Regions from separate parts of the Streptomyces sp. NPDC088730 genome, predicted to be linked through region 3. Evidence: riboswitches for the same ligand, from Rfam matches in the RefSeq annotation. Region 3 holds a riboswitch; each other region holds the start of a gene.
What was found. A riboswitch is a leader RNA that binds a small molecule or an ion and turns the genes downstream of it on or off. The one in region 3 is predicted to bind thiamine pyrophosphate.

Region 1: it holds a riboswitch for thiamine pyrophosphate, as region 3 does, so the genes downstream of both, ACIP89_RS29895 (thiamine ABC transporter substrate binding subunit) here and ACIP89_RS27320 (purine-cytosine permease family protein) in region 3, are expected to answer to the same signal.
Region 2: it holds a riboswitch for thiamine pyrophosphate, as region 3 does, so the genes downstream of both, thiO (glycine oxidase ThiO) here and ACIP89_RS27320 (purine-cytosine permease family protein) in region 3, are expected to answer to the same signal.

Annotation. Positions count from the first base shown of each region.
Region 1 is NZ_JBIVLK010000013.1:89,850-99,964, reverse strand. It holds partial or broken gene ACIP89_RS29940 (murein hydrolase activator EnvC family protein) at 1-36, opposite strand, end outside; gene rpsB (30S ribosomal protein S2) at 313-1,251, shown strand; gene tsf (translation elongation factor Ts) at 1,353-2,189, shown strand; gene pyrH (UMP kinase) at 2,348-3,124, shown strand; gene frr (ribosome recycling factor) at 3,291-3,848, shown strand; gene ACIP89_RS29915 (phosphatidate cytidylyltransferase) at 3,848-4,933, shown strand; gene ACIP89_RS29910 (hypothetical protein) at 5,006-5,533, opposite strand; gene ACIP89_RS29905 (histone deacetylase) at 5,691-6,353, shown strand; gene rlmN (23S rRNA (adenine(2503)-C(2))-methyltransferase RlmN) at 6,424-7,530, shown strand; TPP riboswitch at 7,717-7,833, shown strand; gene ACIP89_RS29895 (thiamine ABC transporter substrate binding subunit) at 7,916-9,019, shown strand; gene ACIP89_RS29890 (ABC transporter permease) at 9,106-10,115, shown strand, end outside.
Region 2 is NZ_JBIVLK010000001.1:1,112,816-1,122,930, reverse strand. It holds gene ACIP89_RS05040 (phytoene desaturase family protein) at 1-16, shown strand, start outside; gene ACIP89_RS05035 (hypothetical protein) at 63-1,037, opposite strand; gene metF (methylenetetrahydrofolate reductase [NAD(P)H]) at 1,088-2,005, opposite strand; gene thiE (thiamine phosphate synthase) at 2,150-2,803, opposite strand; gene ACIP89_RS05020 (Rv2175c family DNA-binding protein) at 2,899-3,264, opposite strand; gene ACIP89_RS05015 (NAD(P)/FAD-dependent oxidoreductase) at 3,346-4,527, opposite strand; TPP riboswitch at 4,721-4,833, shown strand; gene thiO (glycine oxidase ThiO) at 4,831-6,009, shown strand; gene thiS (sulfur carrier protein ThiS) at 6,006-6,239, shown strand; gene ACIP89_RS05000 (thiazole synthase) at 6,242-7,036, shown strand; gene pknB (Stk1 family PASTA domain-containing Ser/Thr kinase) at 7,150-9,069, shown strand; gene ACIP89_RS04990 (deoxyribonuclease IV) at 9,076-9,933, shown strand; gene ACIP89_RS04985 (DUF4396 domain-containing protein) at 10,089-10,115, shown strand, end outside.
Region 3 is NZ_JBIVLK010000011.1:12,318-22,432, reverse strand. It holds gene ACIP89_RS27345 (ATP-binding protein) at 1-959, shown strand, start outside; tRNA gene ACIP89_RS27340 (tRNA-Pro) at 1,009-1,082, shown strand; partial or broken gene guaD (guanine deaminase) at 1,466-2,791, shown strand; gene ACIP89_RS27330 (MFS transporter) at 2,813-4,129, shown strand; gene ACIP89_RS27325 (MFS transporter) at 4,232-5,947, shown strand; gene ACIP89_RS27320 (purine-cytosine permease family protein) at 5,989-7,386, opposite strand; TPP riboswitch at 7,377-7,471, opposite strand; gene ACIP89_RS27315 (formylglycine-generating enzyme family protein) at 7,528-8,493, opposite strand; gene ACIP89_RS27310 (ROK family protein) at 8,490-9,713, opposite strand; gene ACIP89_RS27305 (sulfatase-like hydrolase/transferase) at 9,918-10,115, shown strand, end outside.

The DNA of each region.
Region 1 (10,115 bases), on a different contig from region 3:
GAGCCGGGATCCGTCCTGGTCAGATGTGTTTCGCATGGCACAACCGTCCCCCGGCGGCCCGGTCCGCGGGGATCATGGACCGGATCTGTGGAGTACCGGCCGGTTGTGGACAGCGCCGTCACCCGGCACTCAGCGGGTCCCGTACACTTCTTGTGGCGATCCGGGTCACCGGGTCGACTTCGCACGCCCCGCCATCTCCCTCTCAACGGAGGTGGCCGCGCTCCTCGGTCCCTCGTGGCACGGCGCGTCGGGGCGTCAGGCGCGACAGCAATCCTGCGGTCGCGATAACCGAGTACCTCAAGGAGTACGGCCATGGCCGTCGTCACGATGCGGGAGCTGCTGGAAAGCGGCGTCCACTTCGGTCACCAGACCCGTCGCTGGAACCCGAAGATGAAGCGCTTCATCTTCACCGAGCGCAACGGCATCTACATCATCGACCTGCTCCAGTCGCTGTCGTACATCGACCGCGCCTACGAGTTCGTCAAGGAGACCGTCGCCCACGGCGGCTCCATCATGTTCGTGGGTACGAAGAAGCAGGCCCAGGAGGCCATCGCCGAGCAGGCGACGCGCGTCGGCATGCCGTACGTCAACCAGCGTTGGCTCGGTGGCATGCTCACCAACTTCTCCACCGTCTACAAGCGCCTTCAGCGTCTGAAGGAGCTTGAGCTCATCGACTTCGAGGACGTGGCCGCCTCCGGCCTCACCAAGAAGGAGCTCCTGGTCCTCTCCCGCGAGAAGGCCAAGCTGGAGAAGACCCTCGGTGGTATCCGCGAGATGCAGAAGGTGCCGAGCGCCGTCTGGATCGTCGACACCAAGAAGGAGCACATCGCCGTCGGTGAGGCGCGCAAGCTCCACATCCCGGTCGTCGCGATCCTGGACACCAACTGCGACCCCGACGAGGTCGACTACAAGATTCCGGGCAACGACGACGCGATCCGCTCCGTCACCCTGCTCACCCGCGTGATCGCCGACGCCGTAGCCGAGGGCCTCATCGCCCGCTCCGGCGCTGCGACCGGCGACTCGAAGCCGGGCGAGAAGGCCGCCGGCGAGCCGCTCGCCGAGTGGGAGCGTGACCTGCTCGAGGGCGACAAGAAGGCCGACGCCGAGGTCCAGACCTCCGCCGAGACCGAGAAGGTCGCGGACGCCGAGGCCGCTGACGCCCCGGCCGCCGCCGAGGCGCCCGCCACCGAGACGCCGGCCGTCGAGGCCCCCGCCGCCGAGGCTCCGGCCGCGGACGGCGAGCAGGCCTGACACCCGTCACGGCTGACGACGGCGGGGGCCGGTGCCGCACAGGCACCGCCCCCGCCGTTCACCCGTAGATCTTTCAGACTTCGAGAGAGAAATTCAGACTCATGGCGAACTACACCGCCGCTGACGTCAAGAAGCTCCGTGAGCTCACCGGCGCCGGCATGATGGACTGCAAGAAGGCGCTCGACGAGGCCGACGGCAGTGTCGAAGGCGCCGTCGAGGCCCTTCGTATCAAGGGCCAGAAGGGCGTCGCCAAGCGCGAGGGCCGTTCTGCCGAGAACGGCGCCGTCGTCTCCCTCATCTCCGAGGACAACACCTCCGGCGTCCTGCTTGAGCTGAAGTGCGAGACGGACTTCGTCGCCAAGGGCGAGAAGTTCCAGGCCGTCGCCAACGCGCTGGCCGCGCACGTCGCCGCCACCTCCCCGGCCGACCTGGCCGTGCTGCTCGCCTCCGAGATCGAGGCCGGCAAGACGGTTCAGGCGTACGTCGACGAGGCCAACGCCAACCTCGGTGAGAAGATCGTCCTGGACCGCTTCGAGCAGTTCAACGGCGCCTACGTCTCCGTGTACATGCACCGCACCATGCCCGACCTGCCGCCGCAGATCGGTGTCCTGGTCGAGCTGGACAAGGCCGACGCAGAGCTGGCGAAGGGCCTTGCCCAGCACATCGCCGCCTTCGCGCCGAAGTACCTCTCCCGCGAGGACGTCCCGGCCGAGGTCGTCGAGACCGAGCGTCGTGTCGCCGAGGAGACCACACGCGCCGAGGGCAAGCCCGAGGCCGCGCTCCCGAAGATCGTCGAGGGTCGCGTCAACGGCTTCTTCAAGGAGGCCACCCTCCTCGGCCAGCCGTACGCGCTGGACAACAAGAAGTCCGTCCAGAAGGTCCTGGACGAGGCCGGTGTCACCCTGAAGCGCTTCTCGCGCATCAAGGTCGGCATCTGAGTCCGTCCGCGAAAAACGGTGGACCCCGATAGGGTCTGGTGCAGTCGACGGCCGCACACCGCCGTACGACCGCAGATCTGACGAGGAGGCCATTGCCGCTGAGGGACATCGGACCCACCGGCAATGGCCTTCTTCGTATGTGCACGAGGAGAATCTCCATGAACAAGGGCGCGGACGCCGCAAAAGGTGACCACAGGCGCGACGACGGCAAGGTGCCCGGACGCTTCATGCTGAAGCTGTCCGGAGAGGCGTTCGCCGGTGGCGGGGGTCTCGGTGTCGACCCCGATGTCGTACACGCCATCGCACGCGAGATCGCGGCGGTCGTCCGGGACGGCGCGGAAATCGCGATCGTCATCGGCGGCGGCAACTTCTTCCGCGGCGCCGAGCTCCAGCAGCGCGGTATGGACCGGGCCCGGTCCGACTACATGGGCATGCTCGGCACGGTCATGAACTGCCTGGCGCTCCAGGACTTCCTGGAGAAGGAGGGCATCGACTCCCGCGTCCAGACCGCCATCACCATGGGCCAGGTCGCGGAGCCGTACATCCCGCTGCGCGCCGTACGGCACCTGGAGAAGGGCCGCGTCGTCATCTTCGGCGCCGGTATGGGCATGCCGTACTTCTCCACCGACACCACCGCGGCCCAGCGCGCCCTGGAGATCGACGCCGAGGCGCTGCTGATGGGCAAGAACGGTGTGGACGGGGTCTACGACTCCGACCCGAAGACCAACCCCGGAGCGGTGAAGTTCGACGCGCTGGAGTACGGCGAGGTGCTCGCCCGCGACCTCAAGGTCGCCGACGCCACCGCCATCACGCTCTGCCGTGACAACCAGCTGCCGATCCTCGTCTTCGAGCTGACGGCGGCGGGCAATATCGCCCGAGCCGTCAAGGGTGAGAAGATCGGCTCGCTCGTGAGCGACCGGAGCACCCGGGCCTGAGAACCGGGGGACCGGACCGGGGAGACCCGGTGGTTCCCGGGGCCCGAGCAGGGGCCCGAAGGATGGACAACGGCCTGCCGGTCGGACACCGTGCAGGTGAGGACGCGACGCAGGACCCGCCGGGCCCGAGCACGCCGGGCCCACTCAAGACACGCAGGAGCACGTGGTGATCGAAGAAACCCTCCTTGAGGCCGAGGAGAAGATGGAGAAGGCCGTCGTGGTCGCGAAAGAGGACTTCGCCGCGATCCGTACCGGCCGTGCGCACCCGGCGATGTTCAACAAGATCGTCGCCGACTACTACGGCGCGCTGACCCCGATCAACCAGCTGGCCTCTTTCTCGGTGCCCGAGCCCCGGATGGCCGTCGTGACGCCCTTCGACAAGACGGCGCTGCGCAACATCGAGCAGGCCATCCGCGACTCCGACCTCGGCGTCAACCCGAGCAACGACGGCAATATCATCCGGGTGAACTTCCCCGACCTCACCGAAGAGCGCCGTCGCGACTACATCAAGGTCGCGAAGACCAAGGCCGAGGACTCCAAGATCTCGATCCGCGCGGTCCGCCGCAAGGCCAAGGAGACCCTGGACAAGCTGGTCAAGGACAAGGAGTCCGGCGAGGACGAGGTCCGCCGCGCCGAGAAGGAGCTCGACGACACCACCGCGAAGTACGTCGCGCAGGTGGACGAGCTGCTGAAGCACAAGGAAGCCGAGCTGCTCGAAGTCTGATGAACGACTCTTCCTGGGGCGTCCCGCGGGACGCCGGCCACGGGGCCGCTCCCGAGATGCGGTCCGCTCCGGCGGGTCCTGCATACGATGTGCATAACGCCCAGCAGACTCGGCCCATGCCCATCGTGCCGGACGTTCCCGACGCAGGTAGAGACGCTGACGACCGTGATGACCGGGACCAGGGGGCCGCACGCCTGAGCGGCGGCCCCCTGTTCCGCGACGAGAAGCCGCAGGAGCCCATGTCCACCGCGCCGCCACCTCCGCAGAAGAAACGTGCGGGCCGTGATCTCGGGTCCGCCATAGGGGTCGGCGTGGGGCTGGGCGCGGTCGTCGTCGCCTCGCTCTTCATCGTCAAGGCCGTCTTCGTCGGCGTGATCGTGGTCGCCGTCGTCGTCGGCCTCTGGGAGCTCACCTCCCGGCTGGAGGAGCGCAAGGGCATCAAGGCGCCGCTCGTACCCCTCGCGGTCGGCGGCGCGGCCATGGTCGTGGCCGGTTACGCGCGAGGTGCCGAGGGCGCCTGGGCCGCGATGGCCCTGACCGCTCTGGCGGTGCTCGTCTGGCGGATGACCGAACCGCCGGAGGGCTACCTCAAGGACGTCACGGCCGGCGTCTTCGCCGCGTTCTACGTACCGTTCCTGGCCACCTTCGTCGCCTTGCTCCTGACGGCGGACGACGGGCCGATGCGGGTGCTGACCTTCCTGCTGCTGACCGTGGTCAGCGACACCGGCGCGTACGCCGTCGGCTGGCGGTTCGGCAAGCACAAGCTCGCACCCCGGATCAGCCCCGGAAAGACCCGCGAGGGCCTCTTCGGAGCCGTGAGCTTCGCGATGGTGGCCGGTGCGCTGTGCATGCAGTTCCTGATCGACGACGGCTCCTGGTGGCAGGGGCTGCTGCTCGGGCTCGCGGTCGCCGCCAGCGCCACCCTCGGTGACCTGGGCGAGTCCATGATCAAGCGGGACCTCGGGATCAAGGACATGGGCACGCTGCTCCCCGGGCACGGCGGCATCATGGACCGGCTGGACTCCCTGCTGCCGACCGCGCCGGTGGTCTGGCTGCTGATGGTCCTCTTCGTCGGCTCCGGCTGAGCGTCCGTACGCGTCACCACGGGTGAGGGCCCACCGTCCACGGACGGTGGGCCCTCACCCGTGTCGGTGACGTCAGCCGCGTTCCCGCAGGGCCGAGCGCATGTGCTGATAGAGCTCCATCGCCCGCTTGCGCATCCACACGATCCAGCAGCAGAAGGCGATCACGCCCACGGCGAAGACCACCGGAAAGGCCGGCGAGCCGGTGGTGAACCCGAGGACCAGCATGCCCACCGCGATCAGACCCATGAATCCCAGCCAGTAGGGCTGCCACCGGCTGCCCCGCTCCATCTTCCCGAGCTGGTCCTCGACCAGCCGGCGCATGACCGCCCGCTCCTCGGGGTCCTTGGGCACCTCGCGGTGCCGGATCCTGCGGTTGAGGTCGACGACCGTGCCGGGCCGCGCGCCGGTTGCAAGGCTGGTCCTGCGGCGCTGGTACGCCAGGATGCCGACGATCACGGCGGTGTAGACCAGACTCTGGACCGCCCATAAGGCCGGATGACCGTCTCTGCGGAACACGGCTCCGAGCCCCAGTCCCAGTACGAAGAGCACCAGGGCCTGCGCGGCCAGGCTGTGGCTGAACCAGTGCTTCACGGTGTGCACGGCTGATACCTCCTGCTGGGTCGGCGGGCTTGCTCCTGTCACTGCGGGTACCCCGTCCGGCCCGGTTCAGGGGTGCTCCGGCGGTCCCGGCGCGTGTCTGCGACGCTGGAGAGCGGAAGACGCTGGCGGAACGCAAGCAGAGCGGGGAAGGGGCGTCATGGCCGGCGCGCATTCGATCGAGCCCGGAGCCGTGGAGGAGTCCGCGCCGCAGCGTGTCTGGTACACCTCTTACGGCTCGAACGCGCATCTCGACCGGCTCGCCTCCTACATCGAGGGCGGCCGGCCGCCCGGCGCGGGCCGTGCGCATCCGGGATGCAGGGACCGCCGCATGCCCGGCCGGTCCGTTCCCGTGGAACTGACGGGCGCCCTGTACTTCGCCACGGAGTCGCCCGTCTGGGGCGGCGGACGAGCCTTCTACGACCCGGAACAGGAGGGGCGGGTCCTCGCCCGCGCCCACCTTGTCTCGGCGTCACAGTTCGCGGACATCGCCGCTCAGGAGATGTACAGGAGCCCCGGTGAAGATCTTGATCTCGGTCCGGTGCTCAGGTCAGGTGTCGCGCGGCTGGGAGACGGGCGGTACGAGACGCTGGTGTGTGCCGGACAGCTGGACGGACTGCCCGTCCTCACGTTCACGGCCCCCTGGCGGGCCGGCGAAGTGAACCCGGTGCCTCCTTCCCGGGCATACGCGCGCCTCCTCGCCGCCGGCCTGCTCGACGCGGGTGCCTGGGACGTGGACACCGTGGCGGCCTACGTCGCCTCGTCGCGCGGAGCCGCCGGCCACTGGTCGGAACAGGCGATCCGGGCCCTGGTCACCGAGTGACCCGTACCTCAAGCAGGCCGGACCGCGATGACCGATCGCACCCCGGCGTGTCTGCGACACTGGAAGAACCATGCCTAAGCCCGGAGAACTCACTTTCGTCGCGCCCCGCGGAGCCAAGAAGCCGCCGCGGCACCTCGCCGACCTCACGCCCGCCGAGCGCAAGGAAGCCGTCGCCGCGACCGGCGAGAAGCCCTTCCGCGCGCAGCAGCTCTCGCAGCACTACTTCGCGCGGTATGCGCACGACCCCTCGGAGTGGACCAACATTCCGGCCGGGTCGCGGGACAAGCTCGCGGAGGCGTTGTTCCCCGAGCTGATGTCCGTGGTCCGCCACATCAGCTGCGACGACGACACCACCCGCAAGACCCTGTGGAAGCTGCATGACGGGACGCTGGTCGAGTCCGTCCTGATGCGCTACCCCGAGCGCGTCACGATGTGCATCTCCTCGCAGGCGGGCTGCGGGATGAACTGCCCGTTCTGCGCCACCGGGCAGGCCGGTCTCGACCGCAACCTCTCCACGGCGGAGATCGTCCACCAGATCGTGGACGGCATGCGGGCGCTGCGTGACGGCGAGGTCCCCGGAGGCCCCGCGCGGCTCTCCAACATCGTCTTCATGGGCATGGGCGAGCCGCTCGCCAACTACAACCGGGTGGTCGGCTCCATCCGCCGGCTGACCGACCCCGAGCCCGACGGGCTGGGGCTGTCGCAGCGCGGGATCACCGTCTCGACCGTCGGTCTGGTGCCCGCGATGCTGCGTTTCGCGGACGAGGGCTTCAAGTGCCGTCTCGCCGTCTCGCTGCACGCCCCGGACGACGAGCTGCGCGACACCCTCGTCCCCGTGAACACCCGGTGGAAGGTGCGCGAGGTGCTGGACGCGGCCTGGGAGTACGCGGAGAAGTCCGGTCGCCGCATCTCCATCGAGTACGCGCTGATCCGTGACATCAACGACCAGGCCTGGCGGGGCGACCGGCTCGGCCGGCTCCTCAAGGGCAAGCGGGTACACGTCAACCTGATCCCGCTGAACCCGACACCGGGCTCGAAGTGGACCGCCTCGCGGCCGGAGGACGAGAAGGCGTTCGTCGAGGCCATCGCCGCCCACGGGGTGCCGGTGACCGTGCGGGACACCCGGGGCCAGGAGATCGACGGGGCCTGCGGGCAGCTCGCGGCGTCCGAGCGCTAGGGTCTGCCGTCAAACTTACGTCGTCGCCCGAAGGGCGGCCGCGCGGCGTCAGACGGCAGTGTGACGACAGCCCCTGGGGCGCCCCGGCCATGATCCGCCGGACAGACCCTGGGGTGCGTCGCCCGGACTCCGGGGCAGGCTCTGCGGCCGGAACCAGCCGTGTAGCCTGGGCGTGAAATCAACTTCATATTCCGACAGGGGAGCGCCACAGCGCTGAGAGTGCGGCACCGAGGACAGGTTGGCCGCAGACCCTCTGAACCTCGCCCGGGTCATTCCGGGTAGGAAGTTCGGACCTTACTCAAGCTGTTGCGCCCTGCCCGCTTCCGGTTCGCCACCGGCGCGGGCGGGGCCGCGTCTCTTCCTGGTCACCCCCAGGAGGAATCACATGAGCACCACCAAGAAGGTCGCGGTGACGGCCGTCGCCGCCGCGATCGGCGCGACCGCGCTCGCCGGCTGCGGCAGCTCGGACGACGCGTCGTCCGGCTCGTCCGGCACCAAGGGCACCGGCTCCAAGACCGTCACGCTCGTCAGCCACGACTCCTTCAACGCCTCCAAGGGTGTGCTGAAGGAGTTCACCCGGGAGACCGGCTACACCGTCAAGGTCCTGAAGAGCGGTGACGCGGGCGCCGCCCTCAACCAGGAGATCCTGACCAAGGGCTCACCGCGCGGTGACGTGTTCTTCGGCGTCGACAACACCCTGCTCTCGCGCGCCCTCGACAACGGCCTCTTCACGCCGTACGCCGCCAAGGGCCTCGGCCGGGTCGCGTCCGACGTCCAGCTGGACGCGGGAAAGCACCGGGTCACGCCGGTCGACACCGGCGACATCTGCGTCAACTACGACAAGAAGTACTTCGCCGACAAGAAGCTCGCTCCGCCGAAGACCTTCGACGACCTGGCGAAGCCCGCGTACAAGAACCTCCTCGTCACCGAGAACGCCGCGACCTCCTCGCCCGGCCTCGGCTTCCTCCTCGGCAGCATCGCCACCTACGGCGAGGACGGCTACCAGGACTACTGGAAGAAGCTGAAGAGCAACGGCGTCAAGGTCGTCGACGGCTGGGAGCAGGCGTACAACGAGGAGTTCTCCGGCTCCGCGGGCGGCAAGAAGGCCAAGGCCGACCGGCCGCTCGTGGTCAGTTACGCCTCCAGCCCGCCCGTCGAGGTGCTGTACGCGGACCCGCGGCCCAAGACCGCTCCGACCGGGGTCGCCACCGGGACGTGCTTCCGGCAGATCGAGTTCGCCGGCCTGCTCGACGGCGCGAAGAACGAGGCGGGCGGCAAGGCCCTGCTGGACTTCATGATCGGGAAGAAGTTCCAGGAGGACATGCCGCTCAACATGTTCGTCAGCCCGGTCACCAAGGGCGCGAAGGTGCCGGAACTCTTCACCAGGTTCGGGGCCACCCCGGACAAGCCCGCGACCGTCGCCCCGGACGCGATCGCCAAGAACCGTGAGCAGTGGGTCCAGTCATGGTCCTCGCTGGTAGTGAAGTAGCGAAGCCTCCCGTACGCGGACCGGGCGCGGGCGGGAAGGCCGCACGTTCCCGGTCGCGGCGCGGGAGCGCGGTCCGGCTCGGCCTGATGGCCGTGCCCGTCGCCTTCTTCGCGGTGTTCTTCGCCTACCCCGTCGTCGCGATCGTGGGACGCGGGCTCAAGGACGGCGGGGCGTGGCAGTTCGGACGGATCGGCGAGGTGCTGAGCCGGTCCGACATCCAGGACGTCCTCTGGTTCACGCTCTGGCAGGCGCTCGCCTCGACCGCGCTGACCCTGCTGATCGCGCTGCCGGGTGCCTATGTGTTCGCCCGGTTCGACTTTCCGGGCAAGCAGGTGCTGAGGGCCGTCGTCACGGTGCCGTTCGTCCTGCCGACCGTCGTCGTGGGCACCGCCTTCCTCGCCCTGCTGGGGCGCGGCGGCTTCCTCGACGATCTGTGGGGGGTCCGGCTCGACACCACGGTGTGGGCGATCCTGCTGGCCCATGTCTTCTTCAACTACGCGGTCGTCGTGCGCACCGTCGGCGGGCTGTGGTCACAGCTCGACCCGCGGCAGGAGGAGGCCGCCCGGGTGCTCGGCGCCGGACGGTTCGCCGCCTGGCGACGGGTGACGCTCCCGGCGCTCGCCCCCGCCGTGGCGGCGGCCGCGCTGATGGTCTTCCTCTTCACCTTCACCTCCTTCGGCGTCGTCCAGATCCTCGGCGGCCCCGGATTCTCCACGCTGGAGGTGGAGATCTACCGCCAGACCGCGCAGCTGCTCGCCCTGCCGACGGCCGCCGTGCTGACGCTCGTGCAGTTCGCGGCGGTCGGCGCGATCCTCGCCGTGCACGCCTGGACCGTGCGGCGCCGGGAGAGCGCGCTGAAGCTCGTCGACCCGGCGCAGACCGCGCGCAGACCACGAGGGGCGGGTCAGTGGGCGCTGCTCGCGGGCGTCCTGCTGACCGTGCTGGTACTGATCCTGCTGCCGCTCGCCATCCTGGTGGAGCGCTCACTCGACCTGCCCGGCGGCCACGGCCTCGGCTACTACCGGGCGTTGGCCTCGGCGGACGCGAACAGCGGCACGTTCCTGGTCGCGCCGCTCGAAGCGATCGGGAACTCGCT
Region 2 (10,115 bases), on a different contig from region 3:
CCGCGGATCGCAGTGAGGCGGGTGGTGCCCGGGGAGCGGTGACGCGCCGTCAGGCGGCGGTCTCAGTAGCGGTACTGGTCGTTCTGTCCGGTGTCGTAGCCGTTCGGGTACGGGGCCGGCCGGGCGGGCTGCTCCGGGGGCAACGGGGCGTACTGCTGCTCGCCCTCGCGCTGCTGCGGCACCCAGACCCCGCCCGGGGGCGTCTCGGGGGCGTACTGCTCGGACGGGGCGTACGGGTCCGCGTACTGCGCCCCGCCGCCGTTGCTGTCGTGGTTCCCGTAGCTGTCGTAGGTGCCGTACTGCGGGGTGCCCGCGGTCGTACCGGTGCCGATGTACGGGTCGGAGTACGCGGCGTACTGCTGCCCGGAGGTGCCGTAGTCGTACTGTCCGGCTCCCGCGTAGCCGTCCTGGCCCGCGTAGGTCTCCTGGCCCGGGTAGCCGTCCTGGCTGCCGTAGGACTCCTGGCCGCCGTAGGCGTCCTGGCCCTGTGCCGGGTACGCGGAGTAGTCGGTGTAGGGCTCGTAACCGGCGTACTGCGGCTGCCCCTGGGGCTGCTCGGGTCCCTGGTGCCGCTGTTCCTGCGGGGACGGGGAGTCGGTGTAGACGCCGTACTGGCCGGTGTCGTCCGGCAGGGGCTCCGGCTCGTAGACCGCCGCCGGGTCCTGCGGGGCGTGGGACGGCTCCGGCGGCGTGCCGCCGGGCTCGTACTCCGTCTCCAGGGCCGAGACCTGCAGCCGGGGCTCGCGGTCGCCGCTCCCGCGGCGGCGGCGGCTCTCGCCGGGACTGCCCCCTATGGCCCAGCCGGTCGAGAATCCGCGCCGGAAGGAGAGCGTGACGTACGTCTGGCCCGTCGCGAAGGCGATCGCGCCGATCACGATCACGGGCACGGACGGCATCAGGACGCCGATGACCACGCCGACGAAACCGGTGAAGGCGAGCAGACGCCAGCGGAGCCGCGCCTTGTACTGGAGCAGCACCTCTCCGAGCAGCCACAGCGCAACGATGCCGAACGCGATGTAGAGGACCGTCCAGCCCATGCCCGCCCCCTTCTACGGCCGCCACCCCGGAGCTCGGCGGGTACGGCCGGTCACGACTGCTTGTGCAGTCCGAGATTTTCGTAGATTTCGAGCGTCGCCGTCGAGTTGTTCAGCGTGATGAAGTGCAGCCCGGGGACACCCTCGGAGAGCAGCTTCGCGCAGAACCGCGTTGCGAAGTCGATGCCAATGGAGCGTACAGCGGCGGGATCGTCCTTGGCGGCGAGGATGCGTTCTTTCAGGGCTGTGGGCAGGGTCGCGTTGCTGAGCTGCGCGAATCGCTCCAGTTGCCGGACGCTCGTGAGGGGCATCACCTCAGGAATGACCGGGGTCTCGCAACCGGCAGCGACCATCCGGTCACGCATCCGCAGATAGTCCTCCGGGTCGAAGAACATCTGGGTGATCGCGTAGTCCGCACCGGCGCGGCACTTGTCCACGAAATGCCGGATGTCGGTGTCCCAGTCGGCCGAGCGCGGATGCATCTCGGGGAAGGCCGCGACTCCGACGCAGAAGTCCCCGGACTCCTTGATCAGCCGGACGAGGTCCGCCGCGTAGCGCACGCCCTGCGGGTGCTCGACCCACGGGCCCATCGGATCGCCGGGCGGGTCACCGCGCACGGCGAGGATGTTCCGGATCCCGGCGTCCGCGTACTGGCCGACCATGTTGCGCAGTTCGGCGATGGAGTGGTTGACCGCCGTGAGGTGCGCGACCGGGGTGAGGGTGGATTCGGCGGCGATGTCCTGGGTCGCCTTCACCGTCCCGGCCCGGGTGGAGCCGCCGGCTCCGTACGTCACCGAGACGAAGCTCGGGCCCACCGCCTCGATCCGGCGCAGCGCGTTCCAGAGGTTCCGTTCACCCTTCTCGGTCTTGGGCGCCCAGAACTCGAACGAGTGCAGGGTCTTGCCGGTCGCGAGCATCTCACGCACGGTGCGCGCGCGATCTGTCCTGGTGGAGGGTGTACCGAAGGCCATAACGGCAGGTTAACCAGGGCGTGACGGCCACCCAACCGAACCAGAGAGATTTGCCCGAATTGACTGGTTCTTGTCCACGCTTCGGACGCCGATGTCCCAAACACGTCCACGGCGAAGGCCGCGTCCGCTCCGGGGCCCGCCGGATCACGCGTCGCCGCGCGCCCGGATCCTTCCGGCCAGCTCGGCGGCGGCGGCAGCCGGATCCGTCGCCTCGGTGAGGGCCCGCACGACGACGACGCGGCGCGCTCCGGCGTCGAGCACCTCGTCGAGGTTGCCCGCGTCGATCCCGCCGATGGCGAACCAGGGACGGGCCGGGGCGAGCGAGGCGGCGTAGCAGACCAGGTCCAGACCGGGTGCGTGGCGGCCGGGCTTGGTCGGGGTGGGCCAGCAGGGGCCGGTGCAGAAGTAGTCCACGCCGGGCTCGCCCACGGCGGCGTCGACCTCGGCCTCCGCGTGCGTGGAGCGGCCGATGAGGACGTCCTGGCCGATGATCGCGCGGGCGGCGGGCACCGGGAGGTCGCCCTGGCCCAGGTGCAGCACGTCGGAGCCGATGGCGTGGGCCACGTCGGCCCGGTCGTTGACCGCGAGGAGCTTGCCGTGCCGCCTGCACGCGTCGGCGAGGACCGCGAGGTGTTCGAGCTCCTCTGCCGCCTCCATCCCCTTGTCGCGGAGCTGGACGATGTCCACTCCGCCGGAGAGCACCGCGTCGAGGAACTCGGGGAGGTCTCCCTGGCGCCTGCGGGCGTCCGTGCACAGGTAGAGCCGGGCGTCGGACAGTTGTGCGCGAGGCGTGGGCATGACGAAGTTCCCCCGGAGAGCGATGGCGTAGGTCAGGTGGGTGAGGAAGGGATGCGGGCCGCTCGGGCGGACCGCATCCCCGGTGCGGCGGAAGGTCAGACGGCGAGCGCCTGGGCCCGGCGCTTCACCTCCGTGCCGCGATTCTCACTGAGCGCCTGCGCGGGCGTGCCCGGCAGGCTCGGGTCGGGGGTGAAGAGCCATTCCAGCATCTCCTCGTCGGAGTAGCCGTCGTCCCTCAGGAGCGTCAGGGTCCCGCTGAGGCCCTTGACCACCTTGTCGCCGTCGATGAAGGCGGCAGGCACCTGGAGTGCGCGGTTCTCACCACGTCGTACGGCGATGAGCTGGCCCTCCTTGACCAGCTGCCGTACACGCGTCACCTCGATATCGAACATTTCGGCGATATCGGGAAGGTGGAGCCAGGCAGGGACGAGAGCATCGATCTTTGCGTCAATCTCGGTCACGGGACAAGCCTGCCATCCCGGACTGACAGCCGACACCCGGACTCCGCCCTTCAGGGCCCGGCGCACCCCGCCGGACAGACCCTAGGGGCGTACGGCCGACTTCAGCGGCACCGAGGCGTCGCCGGCCAGCTCCGGATCGAGCGGCGTGCCCGCCTCGATGAGCTTGCGCCCCTGGATCAGGTCGCGCGGCCGGCCGACGGAGAGCACCGCGGCCAGCACGCCGTCCCGCAGCCAGCACACCGACCAGGCGGGGCCGTCCGGATCGCCGCGCCACAGCAGGGTGTCCGCGCCCTCGTGGTGGCCCGCGTACTGCACGAACCTGCCGAACTGCTCGGACCAGAAATAGGGCACGGGGTCATAGGCGGGCGGCTCCGCCCCGTCCGGCGACGCCCCGATGATGTGGGCGGCCGCGGTACGCGGCCCCTGGAGGGCGTTGTCCCAGTGGTGGACCAGCAGCCGCGCCCCGTAGCGCGCGGAGGGGAAGGAGGCGCAGTCGCCCACGGCGTACACGTCGGGCAGCGAGGTGCGCAGCGCCGCGTCGGCGGTCACAGAGCCGTCGGGCCCGAGCGCGACGCCGGAGCCGGCCAGCCAGCCGGTGGCGGGGTGCGCGCCGATCCCGACGACCACGGCGTCGGCCGGCAGGACGCGGCCGTCCGCCAGGAGCACCCGGCCGGGTTCCACCCCGGCCACCCGCGCCCCGGTCAGCAGGGTGGCGCCGCTCTCCGCGTACCAGGCGGCCATCGGGGCGGCGACCTCGGCGGGCAGGGCGCCCGCGAGGGGGCGTTCCGCGGCCTCGACGACGGTGACCTCGCAGCCCGCCGAGCGGGCCGCGGTGGCGAACTCGGCGCCGATCCAGCCCGCGCCGACGACCACGACGGTGTGCCGTGCGTCCAGGACGGGCCGCAGCCGCGCCGCGTCGTCCAGGGTGCGCAGCAGATGGACCCCCGCCACCCCCTCGGAGCCCGGCAGCACGACGGGTTCGGCTCCGGTGGCGATGACCAGGACGTCGTAGGGGACGGGCCCCTTCGAGGTGTCCAGTTCATGGTCGGCGGCGCGCAGGCCCGTGACCTCACGGCCCAGCCGCAACTCGATGCCGAGTGTCTCGAAGTCGATATCGAAGGCGGATTCCTCGGCCTTGCCGAGCAGCACGGCCTTGGACAGCGGTGGACGGTCGTAGGGCTGGTGGGGTTCGGCACCGATGAGGGTGAGCGCGCCGGTGAAGCCCTGTTCCCGCAGGGCCACCGCCGTCTGCACACCCGCCATCCCCGCGCCGACGACGACCACCCGCCGCCCGGCCCGCTCCGACTGCCGCTCCGGCCGCTCTGCCCGCTGCTGCTCGTTCACCCGACCACCTTAATCAACTGACGGTGCGTCAGGAAAGGTGTTCCTCACCGTCCTCGCACCGCCGGCCTCCTGCTTTACCCGTCCGCGGGGCCTGGGTCTAGGGTGGCCCACGTAAAAGACTCGCGGGAGCCCGGACGTACCGGGCTGAGAGGGAGGCTGGGCGGCCTCCGACCGTACGAACCTGATCCGGGTCATGCCGGCGAAGGGAGGGGCTGGATGCCCATGCCTGTCCACCGCACGAGCGGGTGCGAGGTCCTCGTCATCGGGGGCGGCGTCATCGGCCTGGTCACCGCCTGGCGGGCCGCGCAGCGCGGTCTGGCCGTCGCGGTCGTCGATCCCGATCCGGGCGGCGGGGCCGCCCGGGTCGCGGCCGGCATGCTGGCCGCCGTCACCGAACTGCACTACGGCGAGGAGATGCTGCTGGGTCTCAACGTCGCCTCCGCCGCGCGCTATCCGGCGTTCGCGGCCGAACTGGAGGCGGCGAGCGGTCAGGACATCGGCTTCCGCGCCTGCGGCACCCTGGCCGTCGCGCTGGACACCGACGACCGCGCCCACCTGCGGGAGCTGCACGAGCTGCAGCGCCGCTGCGGGCTGGAGTCGCAGTGGCTCACCGGCCGGGAGTGCCGGCGCCTGGAGCCGATGCTCGCGCCGGGCGTACGCGGCGGGCTGCGGGTCGACGGCGACCACCAGGTCGACCCGCGCCGGCTGTCCGCCGCGCTGCTGACGGCGTGCGAGCGGGCCGGGGTCGTCTTCCACCGGCAGCGGGCCGAGCGGCTCACCGTGGTGCGGGACCGGGCCACCGGGGCGGTACTGGACGACGGTACGGAGCTGTCGGCCGACCAGGTCGTGCTCGCCGCCGGCAGCCTCAGCGGCCGGCTCTCGGGGGTGCCGGAGCACGTCCGGCCGCCCGTCCGCCCGGTCAAGGGCCAGGTGCTGCGGCTGACCGTACCCACCGCGTACGCCCCCTTCCTCAGCCGCACCGTGCGGGCCGTGGTCCGGGGCAGCCACCTCTACCTGGTGCCGCGCGAGAACGGCGAGCTGGTGGTCGGCGCCACCAGCGAGGAGATGGGCTGGGACACCACCGTCACGGCGGGCGGGGTCTACGAGCTGCTGCGCGACGCCCACGAGCTGGTGCCCGGCATCACCGAGCTGCCGCTCACCGAGACCCGGGCCGGCCTGCGCCCCGCCTCCCCCGACAACGCCCCGCTGCTCGGCCGCACCGCGCTGCCCGGCCTCCACCTCGCCACCGGCCACCACCGGAACGGAGTGCTCCTCACCCCGGTCACCGGTGACGCCATGGCGCGGCTGCTGGCCGACGGCGAGCTGCCGGAGGTGGCCCGCCCCTTCTCCCCCGGCCGCTTCCCGGCCGCCGCCCCCGTACGACAGGAGCAGCCCGCATGACCGCGCCCACTCCCGCCTCCGCGCCCCTCCTCTCCGTGTCCGTGAACGGCGAGGCCCTCACCGTCGCCGCGGGCACCACCCTGGACGCCCTCGTCGCGACCCTGACCGAAGCGCCCTCCGGGGTCGCGGCCGCGCTGAACGAGACCGTGGTGCCGCGCGGTCAGTGGTCCGGCGCGGCGCTCGCGGACGGCGACCGGGTCGAGGTCCTCACCGCGGTCCAGGGAGGCTGACCGTGTCCGACGACCTCTTCACCCTCGGGGACACCGTCTTCGGCTCCCGGCTGATCATGGGGACGGGCGGGGCGCCCAGCCTCGATGTGCTGGAGCGCGCGCTGACCGCCTCCGGCACCGAGCTGACCACGGTCGCGATGCGCCGTCTCGACCCGACCGTGCGGGGCTCCGTGCTCTCCGTACTGGAGAAGCTCGGCGTCCGGGTGCTGCCGAACACGGCGGGCTGCTTCACGGCGGGCGAGGCCGTGCTCACCGCCCGGCTGGCCCGCGAGGCGCTCGGCACCGACTGGGTCAAGCTGGAGGTCGTGGCCGACGAGCGCACCCTGCTGCCCGACCCGGTCGAGCTGCTGGACGCCGCGGAGATCCTGGTGGACGACGGGTTCACCGTGCTGCCCTACACCAACGACGACCCGGTGCTGGCCCGGAAGCTGGAGGACGTGGGGTGCGCGGCGGTCATGCCGCTCGGCTCCCCCATCGGTTCGGGCCTGGGCATCCGCAACCCGCACAACTTCCAGCTGATCACCGAGCGGGCCAGGGTCCCGGTGATCCTGGACGCGGGCGCCGGGACGGCCTCCGACGCGGCGTTCGCCATGGAGCTGGGGTGCGCGGCCGTGATGCTCGCCTCCGCGGTGACCCGCGCCCAGCAGCCCGAGCTGATGGCCGCCGCGATGCGGCACGCGGTGGAGGGCGGGCGGCTGGCCCACCGGGCGGGCCGGATCCCGCGCCGGCACTTCGCCGAGGCGTCGTCGCCGGTGGCGGGGCGTGCGGCGCTGGATCCGGAGCGCCCGGCGTTCTGACACGGGACCCCGCGGCACCGGATCGCGTGTCCCTGTCACGGCTCGGCTGCAGTACGGCTCCGGGATCGCCCCGGCCAGTCGGTGGTGTCCGTGGCGGCTCGTAGACTCGCTGCGTGGATACGACCCTCCAGGACCCTCTCGTCGGGCAGCTGCTCGACGGCCGCTACCGCGTCGATGCCCGCATCGCCGTGGGCGGCATGGCCACGGTCTACCGGGCCATGGACACCCGCCTCGACCGGGTGCTCGCCCTCAAGGTGATGCACCCGGCGCTCGCGACCGACGCCTCGTTCGTCGAGCGCTTCATCCGCGAGGCCAAGTCGGTGGCGGGGCTCGCGCACCCCAATGTGGTCGGGGTCTTCGACCAGGGGGCCCAGCAGCAGTACGTCTACCTGGCGATGGAGTACGTCGCGGGCTGCACGCTGCGCGATGTGCTGCGCGAGCGCGGCGCGCTGCAGCCCCGGGCCGCGCTGGACATCCTGGAGCCGGTGCTCGCCGCGCTCGGCGCCGCGCACCGGGCCGGGTTCGTGCACCGGGACATGAAGCCGGAGAACGTGCTCATCGGCGACGACGGCCGGGTCAAGGTCGCGGACTTCGGCCTGGTACGGGCCGTGGGTACGGTGACCGACACCACCGGGTCGGTCCTGGGCACCGTCTCCTATCTCGCCCCCGAGCAGATCGAGCACGGCACCGCGGACACCCGCGCCGATGTGTACGCCTGCGGTGTGGTGCTGTACGAGATGCTCACCGGCGCCAAGCCGCACACCGGGGAGTCCCCGGCCCAGGTCATCTACCAGCATCTCAACGAGGACGTCCCGGCCCCCTCCGCCCTCGTCCCCGGGCTGCCCCCCGAGCTGGACAGGCTGGTCGCGAGCGCCACCGCGCGTGACCCCGAGGTGCGCCCGTTCGACGCGGTGGCGCTGCTCGCCGAGTCCCGCGAGGCCCGCGCCGGCCTCTCCGAAGCCCAGCTGGACGCCGTACCGCCGCAGGCCCTGGCGGAGGTGCGCGACGCCGCGGAGGACCGCACGAGCGTCATCCCGCGGGTGCTGCCGCCCGGTCAGGGCACCGCCCACCACACCAGCCGGCTGGAGATGCCCCCGCCGCTGCCGCCGGAGCGGCCCGCCCGCCGGGCCGGGTTCCTCGGCGGGCCTCGGCGCGGCGTCGTCGCCGCGGTCGTCGCGGTGCTGCTGGTCCTGGGGATCGGCGGCGGCGTCTGGTACATCAACTCCGGACAGTTCACCCACGTCCCCCGGGTGCTCGGCCAGAGCGAGAAGGCGGCCAAGGAGCGGCTGTCGGACGCCGGCTTGGAGCTGAAGGGCGTCGAGCGCGCCTACAGCGACACCGTCGAACGCGGCAAGGTGATCGACAGCGACCCGAAGTCGGCCGCCCGCATCCGGGGCAACGGCTCGGTGAAGCTCGTCGTGTCGCGGGGGCCCGAGATCGTGAAGGTGCCCGATGTCGGGGGTGTCGCGCTGGCCGAGGCCAAGCGGCGGCTGACGAAGGCGGGCCTGGTGCCCGGCATGACCACCAAGGAGTTCAGCGAGGACGCGGCGGCCGGTGAGGTGGTGCGCACGGACCCCGAGGCGGGCGCCGAGCGCCACCCGGACACCGCGGTCGCGCTCGTGGTCTCCAAGGGCAGCCCGGTCGACGTCCCCGACGTCACCGGCCTCTCCGTCGAGGACGCCACCGACGCACTGGACGAGGAGGGGCTGAAGGCCAAGGTGCTGCCGGGCCGGGTGAACAGCTCCGAGGACGCGGGCGACGTCGCCGAGCAGTCACCGGCCGAGGGCCGGGAGGCCGCGGAGGGCGACACCGTCACACTGAAGGTCTCCAAGGGTCCGCGGATGATCGACGTGCCGGACGTCACCGGCAAGGACAAGGACGACGCCCGGAGCGAGCTGGAGGACGCGGGCTTCGAGGTCAAGGTCGACACCCCGTTCCTCTCCTTCAGCGACACGATAGCGAGCCAGTCCGTCGAGGGCGGCGATCAGGCGCCCGAGGGCAGCACCATCACCATCAAGACCAAGGGGCTCTAGATCCGTATGCGCAACCCTGTCGGCGGTCACGTCCCGGTGGCCGGCGGCCTCGCCAAGGTCGGCCTGCCCTACGCCCGGGAGATGGGCGCGGAGGCCGTCCAGGTCTTCGTCGCCAATCCGCGCGGCTGGGCGGCCCCCGCGGGAAACCCGGCGCAGGACGAGCGGTTCCGGGCCGAGTGCGCCGCCGCGTCCATGCCCGCGTACGTCCACGCCCCGTACCTGATCAACTTCGGCTCGCACACCGCGGCGACCGTCGAGAAGTCCGTGGACTCGCTGCGCCACTCGCTGCGCCGCGCCCGCGAGATCGGCGCTCTGGGCGTCGTGGTGCACACCGGCTCCGCGACCAACGGCAGGCCGCGCGAGGAGGCGCTGGCCCAGGTACGCACCCACCTGCGGCCGCTGCTGGACGAGCTGACGCACGACGACGACCCGTTCCTGCTGCTGGAGTCCACCGCGGGTCAGGGCTTCTCGCTCTGCTCGCGGACCTGGGACTTCGGCCCGTACTTCGAAGCGCTCGACGCCCATCCGAAGCTCGGCGTCTGCCTCGACACCTGCCACATCTTCGCGGCGGGACACGATCTGGCCGGTCCCGGCGGGATGAAGGAGACGCTGGACCTGCTGGTGGAGACGGTGGGCGCGGGCCGGCTGAAGCTGATCCACGCCAATGACTCCAAGGACGTGGCCGGAGCCCACAAGGACCGGCACGAGAACATCGGCGCCGGTCACATCGGTGAGGAGCCGTTCCGGGAGCTGTTCTCCCACCCGGCCACCGAGGGCGTGCCGCTGATCATCGAGACCCCGGGCGGCAAGGAGGGCCACGCGGCGGACGTGGCCCGGCTGAAGGAGCTGCGCGACCGGAGCTGACCGAGCCGCCCACGGATGAGGAATACCCCTGGGGGGTATATGGTTCCTGTAGTCGACAGGAAACCGCCATCCGGCATCGGGAGCTCGACATGCAGGAGCACGCAGAAGACGCAGCACACACGGCACACGCAGGCCGCACGGAGCACGCGGATCACATGGGCCACTCCGGCCGCCGCCCCGGC
Region 3 (10,115 bases):
TGCTGCGCGGCGAGAACTCCCAGCTGGTCGTCGACTTCTGCGAACGCGCCCTGGTCAACGGCCACCCCGCCCGGGGCCTCGGCTGGACCGATACGGAATGGGGCTTCGAACTCCCCACCCTGCTCGGCATCACCTACGCCTTCACCGACCGGCTCGACCGCGCGGAGGAGCTCTTCGGCGAGGCGGTGCGCGCCTTCGAGATCTCCGGCTGGAGCGGCGCCCACCTGGCCTTCGCCCACACCCTCCTCGGCCTGGTCAACCGCCGTCGCGGGCGCCTCGCGGAGGCCGAGGGCTTCCTGCGCGAGGGCCTGCGGCTGGCCGACCGGGTCGGCAGCGGACTGCCTGTCCACTGGGATGCCGCCTGCCTGCTCATCGACACGCTGCTGGCCCGCGGCCGGGTCACGGAGGCCCGCAAGATCGCGGACCGGTACGACTTCGGTACGCCCTACCCCAGCGCCATGGTGCTGCCCGACGGACCGTGCGTCCGGGGCCGCCTGCTGCTGGCCGAGGGGCGTACGAAAGAGGCGGTCGCCGAGCTGGAGGCGGCGGGCCGGGCCCTCGAACCGCGCGGCAGGTTCAACGGCATCTGGGGACCCTGGGCCGGCGACCTGGCACGCGCGCTGGCGGAGGAGGACCCGGGCCGTGCCGCCCGGATCGCCAACTCCGCCCGGGTGCGCGCCGAGCGCTTCGGGACGGAGACCGCGATCGGTGAGGCACTGCGCTGCGTGGCTCTCTTCGCCCCTCCGGCGGAGGCCGAACAGCTGCTGGCCGAGGCGGTCCGCCACCTGGAGGCGTCCCCGTCCGGCTACGAGTTCGCACTCGCCCTCGTCGAGCACGGCATCGCGGCCCGCTCCCCGGGGGAGCTCGCACGGGCGTACAAGCTGGCGACGGCCTGCGGCGCGGAATCGCTGGCGGCCCGCGCCCAGCAGGCACGGGCGTCAATGCGGTCCACCGAGTGAGGTAATGTTTGTCCTGCGCGGCCACCCGGGACACCGGGAGGAATCGCAGCGGGACGTGGCGCAGCTTGGTAGCGCACTTGACTGGGGGTCAAGGGGTCGCAGGTTCAAATCCTGTCGTCCCGACTGGAGAGTCGAGGTCAGGGCCGGTTTCGGAGAGATCCGAAACCGGCCTTTGATCGTTTTTCGGGCCATGCGGGGCCGGCGGCTTCTGACCGTTGTCACCGGATGAGGACGTGCGGGCTCTGCGGGGCGCGTGGGGCGCGCAACGCATCGAGGTGTGCAGTGGGCGCGGTTCCGGCGACCGGGATCTCGTACGGGTCCCGGCAGGGTCCGCGCGGGGACAAGCCGCTCCCGACCGCCACCCCCGCCGCGCGGCACGAGCGCTGCGGTCGGCCTGCGGCAGGCGGTAGACGTGCGGGATCACCCGTCCGGGTTACTACCGCGTGCGGGGATCACTCGGGCGGGTGTGCACAGGGGGAGCTGCTTGCTTCTCTTCGGAGGTTTCCATGCCCGCGCACACCACAGCCGTCCGGGGTCCGCTCATCTGGTTCCGGGACGATCCGTTCCTGGCCGGCCGCGACGACGCCTTCGTGTACGAGAGCGACGGACTGCTGATCTGTGAGGGCGGTGTCATCACCGCCGCAGGCGACTACAGCGGCCTGCGCGGTCAGCTCCCGCCGGGCGTCGAGCCGGACCACTATCCGGATCACGTGATCACGGCCGGTTTCATCGACACGCACATCCACTACGTGCAGACCGGCATCATCGCCGCGTTCGGCTCCCAGCTCATCGACTGGCTCAACCACTACACCTTCGTCGAGGAGCAGCGCTTCTCCGACGCCGGCTACGCCCGGCAGATCGCGTCGTCCTTCTGCGACGAACTGTTGCGCAACGGAACCACGACAGCTCTGACGTTCTGTGCGGTATACCCGGAGTCGGTGGACGCGCTGTTCCAGGAGTCGTCCCGGCGTGGCATGCGGATGGCCGCGGGCAAGGTCCTGATGGACCGTAACGCTCCCGAGGCACTGCTCGACACCGCCCGGTCGGGTTATGAGGACTCCAAGGCCCTGCTGGAGCGTTGGCACGGCAAGGACCGCAACCTCTACGCCATCACGCCGCGCTTCGCCCCGACGAGCACCCCCGAGCAACTGGAGGCGGCCGGGACACTGTGGCGCGAGCACCCGGAGGCGCTGATGCACACGCACGTCTCCGAGAACACTGGAGAGATCTCCTGGGTGCGCTCCCTGTTCCCCGACCGGAACGGCTACCTCGACGTCTACGACCACTTCGGACTGCTCGGGCGCGGCGCTGTGCTGGCACACGGAGTGCATCTGACCGGCCGTGAACGCGACCGCTGCTCCGAGACCGGCACCGCCGTCTCGCACTGCCCCACGTCGAACCTGTTCCTGGGCAGCGGGCTGTTTCACGTGCACGACGCCAAGGACGCCAGACGCCCCATGCACGTGGGGCTGGGCACCGACATCGGAGCGGGCACCTCCTTCTCGTTGCTCGCCACGATGAACGAGGCGTACAAGGTCGCCGAACTGAGCAACTACCCGCTCGACTCGGTCAAGGCGTTCTAACTCGCCACCCTCGGCGGCGCCCAGGCCATGGGCATCGACGACAAGGTCGGATCGCTGGCGCCGGGACACGAGGCCGACTTCGTCGTCCTGGACCCCCGGGCCACCCCGCTGCTCGCGCAGCGCACCTCCCGGGTGAACGACATCGACGAGCTGCTGTTCGTCCTCGCCGTCATGGGCGACGACCGCACCGTGCGTGCCACGTACATCAACAGTGCCCTGGCCCACGACCGCGACAACGCCTCCGCCTGAGCCAGCCGACAGGAGAACGTCATGGCGAACACCACCTCCACACCCACGCCCGCGAACGGTGACGCACCCGAGTACAGGAAGCACCCGGGTGCCCGCATCCTGCACGGGCCGCACAAGACCATCGGCGGAGTGGAAGCCTGGCTCATCTGGGGCCTGTGCGCCGTCTTCGTGGTCTGGCTGTTCTCCATCCAGACCGGCTATGCGGTGGTTTCCCCGGAGATCCAGAAGACGGCCTCACTCACCGTGGCCCAGATCGGCCTCGCCGGGTCGATCTACACCTGGGCCTTCGCACTGTGCCAGTTCTTCTCGGGCGCGCTGCTGGACCGCTTCGGCTCCCGCCCGCTGCTCGCGATCGGCGTCGCCTTCGTCACCGCGGGCGCCTTCCTGTACGCGCAGACCACCAGCATGGCCACTCTGATCGCCGCGCAGATCGTCCTCGCCGTCGGCTCCTCCTTCGGATTCGTCGGCGCCGGATACATCGGCGGCCAGTGGTTCCCGGCCGCCCGCTACGGCCTGATGTTCGGCCTGGTGCAGTCACTCGCCTCGCTCGGCTCCGCCTTCGGACAGCCCGCGATCTCCTGGCAGCTCCAGCACGTCAGCTGGCAGCAGCTCCTCAACGGCTTCGGTGCGGCGGGCGTCGTACTGATCGTGCTCTTCGCGCTCCTGGTACGGAACCCCTCCGCCGGCCCCGGACAGCTCGCCCAGGCCGCCCGGCCACCGCTCGTCTCCAGCATCCTCCACGACCTCGGCGCCTGCTTCCGCAACCGCAATGTCGTCCTCTCCTCGCTGTTGGCCGGTGTCTCCTTCGGCTCAATGCTCGCCATGGGAGTGCTGTGGGGGCCCCGCGTCATGGAAGCCCGCGGAGCCGGAACCTCGCTCGCCGCCGTCCTGACCGCCATGTCCTGGCTCGGCCTCGCCGTCGGCGCGCCCCTTTTCAACCTGATGTCCGACCACTGGAACAACCGCCGTGTCCCGGCCGTCGTAGGTGTCCTGTTGCAGGCGGCCGCCGTCTGCCTGCTGATCTACCTGCCCAAGGAGACCAACAGCGTCTCCGTGGTCACCATGTTCTGTGTGGGCCTGTTCGCGGGCGCCCACATGCTCGGCTTCACCGTGGCCGGGGAATCCGTCCCCGGACGGCTCGTCGGCAGCTCGGCGGCCATCGTCAACGGCGTCTGCTTCGTCATCGGCGGACTACTCCAGGCGATCCCCGGCAAGATCCTTCCCGGCTCTCCGTCGCTCACCGACTACGGCCACGCACTGCTCATGATGCCGATCCTGCTCGTGCTCGGAGCATTCGCCGGCTTCTTCATCAAGGAGACCGCCACCCCTCGTCCGTAGGAGGCCGCTGCACCGGAGCATCAGGACTGGCCGTCGCCGGGGCCCGGGAATAGCTTGGCTCCCGTAGGCGGCCGAGGTACCTCCGACGGGCGGGATGGTCCGATGCAGAGCACAGCCGTACGCCTCGGCGGCGCCGAGGACCCACTGGGTCCGGGCTACAAGTGGATCGCGCTGTCGAACACCACGCTGGGTGTGCTGATCGCGACGATCAACCTGTCGATCATCCTCATCGCGCTGCCGGACATCTTCCGCGGCATCGGGGTGGACCCCCTTCAGCCGGGCAACACGAGCCTGCTGCTCTGGCTCATCATGAGCTACATGGTCGTCACCGCGGTCCTGGTGGTGAGCTTCGGGCGGCTGGGTGACATGTACGGCCGGGTCCGGATGTACAACCTGGGGTTCGCGGTCTTCACGCTCTTCTCCGTACTGCTCTCGGTGACCTGGACGCACGGCACCGCCGGCGCCCTGTGGCTGATCGGGATGCGGGTGCTCCAGGGCGTGGGCGGAGCGATGCTGATGGCGAACTCGAACGCCATCCTCACCGACGCCTTCCCGCCCCGGCAGCGGGGCCTCGCCCTCGGGCTCAACCAGGTCGCGGCCATCGCGGGCTCGTTCATGGGACTCGTGCTCGGCGGGCTGCTCGGTCCCTTCGACTGGCACCTGGTGTTCCTGGTCTCCGTCCCGATCGGGCTGTTCGGCACGGTCTGGGCCTACCTGAAGCTGCACGACACCGGAGTCCGCACCCCGGCCCGGATCGACCGATGGGGCAACCTGACCTTCGCGGCCGGCCTGATCGCCGTACTCTCCGGCATCACGTACGGCATCCAGCCCTACGGCGGCGACACCATGGGATGGACCAACCCGTGGGTGATCACCGCGATCGCCGGCGGACTGGCCGTGCTGGGGCTCTTCTGCCTGATCGAGACCCGGGCCGCCCAGCCGATGTTCCATCTGGCGCTGTTCCGCATCCGGGCCTTCACGGCGGGGAACGTGGCCAGTCTCCTGGCGTCCCTCGGGCGCGGCGGACTGATGTTCATCCTGATCATCTGGCTCCAGGGGATCTGGCTGCCCCGGCACGGCTACGGCTTCGAGCAGACCCCGTTGTGGGCCGGTATCTACATGCTGCCCCTGACGATCGGGTTCCTGATCGCCGGCCCGTTCTCCGGGTGGGCCTCCGACCGCTACGGCGCCCGGCTCTTCACCACCGGCGGCATGCTCCTGGCGGCCGCCACCTTCGTGGCGCTCAAGGAACTGCCGGTCGACTTCGACTACTGGCTCTTCGCCCTGATCCTGCTCGTCAACGGGCTGGCCATGGGGCTCTTCGCCTCGCCCAACCGGGCGGCGATCATGAACAGTCTGCCGCCGGACCAGCGCGGAGTGGGCGCGGGAATCAGCACCACCTTCCAGAACTCGGCCACGGTGCTGTCGATCGGCATCTTCTTCTCGCTGATGATCGCCGGGCTGGCGAGCTCGCTGCCCCACACGCTGGCCCACGGACTCACCGAGCAGGGAGTGCCGTCCGCGGACGCGGCGCGCGTCGCGTCGCTGCCGCCGGTCGGCGTGCTCTTCGCGGCGCTCCTGGGATACAACCCGGTACGCAGCCTGCTCGGCCCGGAGACCCTGGCACAGCTGCCCACCAGTCACGCCGACTACCTCACCGGGCGGGCCTTCTTCCCGACGCTGATCTCCGGACCGTTCGAGCAGGGCCTCTCCGTGGCCTTCGACTTCGCCATCGCGGCGTGCCTGGTGGCCGCGGTCGTCTCGCTGCTCCGCGGCGGCCGCTACATCCACGGCGAGACGGAGACCGCGAAGGCGTGACGTCCGCCGCGCCCCACCGTCCGCCGCGCCCGCCGGGACCGTCAGCGGCGGCGCAGCCGCAGCGGGGCGTACACCGCGAGGGCCGCCAGGAACGCCACCCCGTAGGCGAGGTCCGCCCCGTGCAGCGCCCGCGCCACCGGGCCCACGTACAGGCCGGTGCTCATGAACGGCACCGCCGTGGCGAAGGCGGCGGCGAACGCGGTGAGCGCGGGCCACCACGGCTGGGGGCGGGAGGTCTCGGCGGCCAGGTCGACGGGGGAACCGCCGCGCGCCCTCGCCCGGACGATCCAGTCGACGGCCACGATCGCGACGAACCCGGGGATCCAGTAGCCGACGAGCAGCAGCACGTTCTGGAAGCGGGCGGTGGTGTCGGCCGCGTGCATCCACAGGACGAGGGGGAAGCCGAGGACGGCGGCGAGCGCGGCGGCGACGGGGCGCGGCAGGCGGACGCCCATGGTCTGCAGCGCCAGTGAGCCGCTGTAGTCGTTCATGGCGTTGCTGCACAGCGCGGCGAGTGCCACGGCGAGCAGCCCGAACGCCCCGAGCGCGCCCCCGCCCAGCAGGGTGTCGATGCCGTGCGCGGTCTGGTCGGTGAAGACGGACGCGCCCCACAGGCCGAGCGTCTGGACCGCCACGAACGAGACGCTGATGCCGAGCAGCGTGCACCAGAACATCCGGGGCCGTGACGTGGTGCGCGGCAGGTAGCGGCTGAAGTCGCTGGCGTACGGCGCCCAGGACAGCGCCAGGCTCAGGGCGACGGTGCACGTCAGGACGGACGCGCCCGCCCGGTCCGCGCCGTGCGCGGTGCCGGTCGCGGCGGGGTGTACCCCGTCCAGGAGCTTGGTGGCGAGCACCGCGAAGGCGGCGGCGAGGACGAAGGTCATCACGGTCTGGAGCCGGTGGATCACCTCGTACCCCAGGACGCCGAGCGCGCCCTGGGCCGCCATCATGGCCAGCACTCCCAGCCAGAAGGGCCAGCCGCACAGCTGGGCCAGCGCCTCCCCGCCGAACAGCCCGATCAGCGCGTCCCAGGCGATGGACGACAGCCACTGGAGCGTGCCCGGCAGCACCACGCCGCGACCGAACGCCAGCCGGGCGAGGGGGAGTTGTCCGGCGCCTGTCTGACTGCCCCAGGTGCCCAGGTACGCGGTGGGCACGGCGCCGACGAGCGTGCCGAGCACGACGGCGGTGAGCGCCGTGGCGAAGTCCAGGCCGAGCGCGATGCCGACGGTGCCGGTGAACACCCCGGTCATGGTCAGGTTGGGGGCGAACCAGACGGTGAACAGCCGGCCGGGCCCGCCGTAGCGGCGGTCCTCGGGGACGGGGGCTATCCCGTGCGCCTCGACGCGCAGATCACCCGGGGCGGTGGGCATCCGCCCGTCGAACGCGGGCCGCGGAGCCGTGGCCGCGCGCTCGTCCTGGGCATACGGCAATGACATGAAGACATCCCTCCGCCAGTGCTAACTGGTTCAGGTTCGACGGGTGTGTTCTCAGCCCCTGTGCGGGGCACCCCGTGTCCGGTGCGGCGGCCAGGATAGCCGGGTGTGCGCGGAGCGCGACGAGGGGGGTGAAGGCGGCGGTCAGACCGTGAGCGCGCAGCGGAAGCCGCCGTGGCCGGTCGTGCTGTCGGGGGTGTTGGAGGTGCGGGCGGCGACCCGGTAGCGGTTGCAGTAGGAGCGGTGGCACAGGTGCGAGCCGCCGCGCAGCACCCGGTTCTCGCCGTGCGGCGGCCCGGTGGGGTCGGTCCGGGTCGCGGGGCGCTCCGCGCTGTGCCAGTCCGCGCTGAACCGGTCGGCGCACCACTCCCAGACGTTGCCCGAGGTGTTGTACAGGCCGAAGCCGTTGGGGGCGTAGGCCTTGACGGGTGCCGTGCCCGCGTAGCCGTCCTCGCGGGTGTCGCGTACCGGGAAGTCGCCCTGCCAGATGTTGCAGCGGTGCCGGCCGTTCGGGGTCAGCTCGTCGCCCCAGGGGAACCGCGCCCGGACGAGGCCGCCCCGGGCGGCCTTCTCCCATTCGGCCTCGGTGGGCAGCCGCTTGCCGGCCCACCGGGCGTAGGCCGTCGCGTCGTTCCACGACATGTGGACCACCGGGTGGTCCCGGCGGTCACCGACCGAGGTGCCCGGCCCCTCGGGCGCCCGCCAGTGGGCTCCGGTCACCGCCCGCCACCAGGGGGCGCCGGGCACGGTGCCCGGCAGTACGGCATGCCGGGCCTGCTGTGGGATGAAGGAGCCGAACACGTAGGACCAGCCGATGAGTTCGGCCTCGGTGCGATAGCCGGTGGCCTTGACGAAGACCGCGAACCGGGCATTGCTGACGCAGGCCGCGTCGATGTGGAACGGCCCGGTCGTGACCTCCCGCACCGGTCCCTCGCCGTCGTCCGGGAACGCGTCCTCGTCCTCGCCGCCCATCAGGAACGGCCCGCCCGGTACGGCGACCATGCCGCGCAGGAGGTCGGCCCGGCCGCGCACGGGGACGGCGAAGTCCGCCGGGGGAGCGGCGGGCGCCGTGGGGCTGTTCTCGCGGGCGGGTCCGCAGCAGGCGCTCACCGCGCGGTCCCGCTGTCGGGCGTGCCGGGCGCCGGCCGGTCGAGCAGCTCCTCCAGGTCCTGGCCGGTGGTGCGCAGCAGCAGTGCCACCCCGCCGAGCGCGGCGGCCTCCCCGCCGAGGGTGGAGCCGCGCACTTCGATGGTGCGGGGGGCGGACGGCAGCGAGAGTGCGGCCAGTTGTTGCCGGATGGGGGTGAGGACGAGGCCGTCCAGGGCGGCCGGCTCGCCGTAGACGACGATGCACTCGGGGTCCACCTGTGCGGCGAGGGCGGCGAGCACCCGGCCCGCGACGAGGGCCGCGGTCCGCACGACGTCCGCGGCGTCCGGCTGGCCCTGCGCGGCGAGCGCGACGAGCTCGGCGGCGTCGCGTGCGGTGACCCCGCGATCGGCGCAGGCGGCGAGCAGCGCGGGGACGGAGATGAGCCCCTCCAGGCAGCCCCGGCCACCGCAGTGGCAGGGCTTTCCCTCGGGGTCGCAGCTGGTGTGGCCGATCTCGCCGGCCGCGCCATGGGCGCCGTGCACCAGCGAGCCGTTGACGACGAGTCCGCCACCGACCCCCTCCGACCAGCGCAGATAGACAGCGTTGTCGAAGCCCCGGGCGGCGCCCCAGGTCACTTCGGCGAGTGCGGCGAGCCGGGAGTTGTTGTCCGTGAGCACGGGGGCGTCGAAGTGCCGGCCCAGTTCTGCGGCGACCTGCCCGGCGAACGGTGTCATCGTGCGGGGGTCGCCGGAGGCCGGGTTCTGCACGAAGCCGGGGAGGCCGAGGCCGATGCCCTCGACCGGGGCGAGGCTGATGTTCTCGCGCCGCACCAGCTCCTCGACGCCGCGGATCGCCTGCGCGGCGCGTTCGGCGGCGCCGCTGTCCGCGGGTACGGGGGCGCTGTACCGGCCGACGATCTCATGGGCGCAGTTCGCCACGACGACGTGGACGCGCTGGCGCTGGAGGTCGATGCCGATCAGCTCCGCCCCGCGGGAGTTGAGCGAGATCTCCAGGGCCGGCCGGCCGCGGCCGCGCGGCTGCCCCTGGTCGGGCGCCGGCTGTTCCACGACGGCCTTGCGTTCCAGCAGATCGGACACGATCGCGAACAGGGTGGTACGGGAGAGCCCGACCCGCTCCTTCAGCTCGCCGCGGCTCAGCGCGCCCGACCTGCGCAGTTCACCGAGTACGGCGGCTTCATTGGCCCTGCGCAGGCGCTGCAGGGCATCGGTGCGTTCCGTCATGGACGCATGGTCGATCGGGGCGGGGCTTTCTGTCAACGCGCCGGACGAATTCACACAATGTTTATTCCCGAGGGTTGACGTAAAAAAGTCGGCGTCCCTACAGTTCCGGTCAGCCGACTGCACCGGCACCTGCCGGAGCACCGCCGGACCGGCACCGGCCGGTTCCCGGCAGCACACCGAGCGACCACCGAAAGGGCGGCCCGAGTGGCTCCGCGCAACGTCCTGTTCCTGATGACCGACCAGCACCGGACCGACACCCTGGGCTGTTACGGCAACCCACTCGTCGACACCCCGGCCCTCGACGCCCTGGCGGCCGCGGGAACCCGTTTCGACCGCTTCTACACCCCGACCGCGATCTGCACCCCGGCCCGCGCCTCGCTGGCCACCGGCCTCCACCCCTTC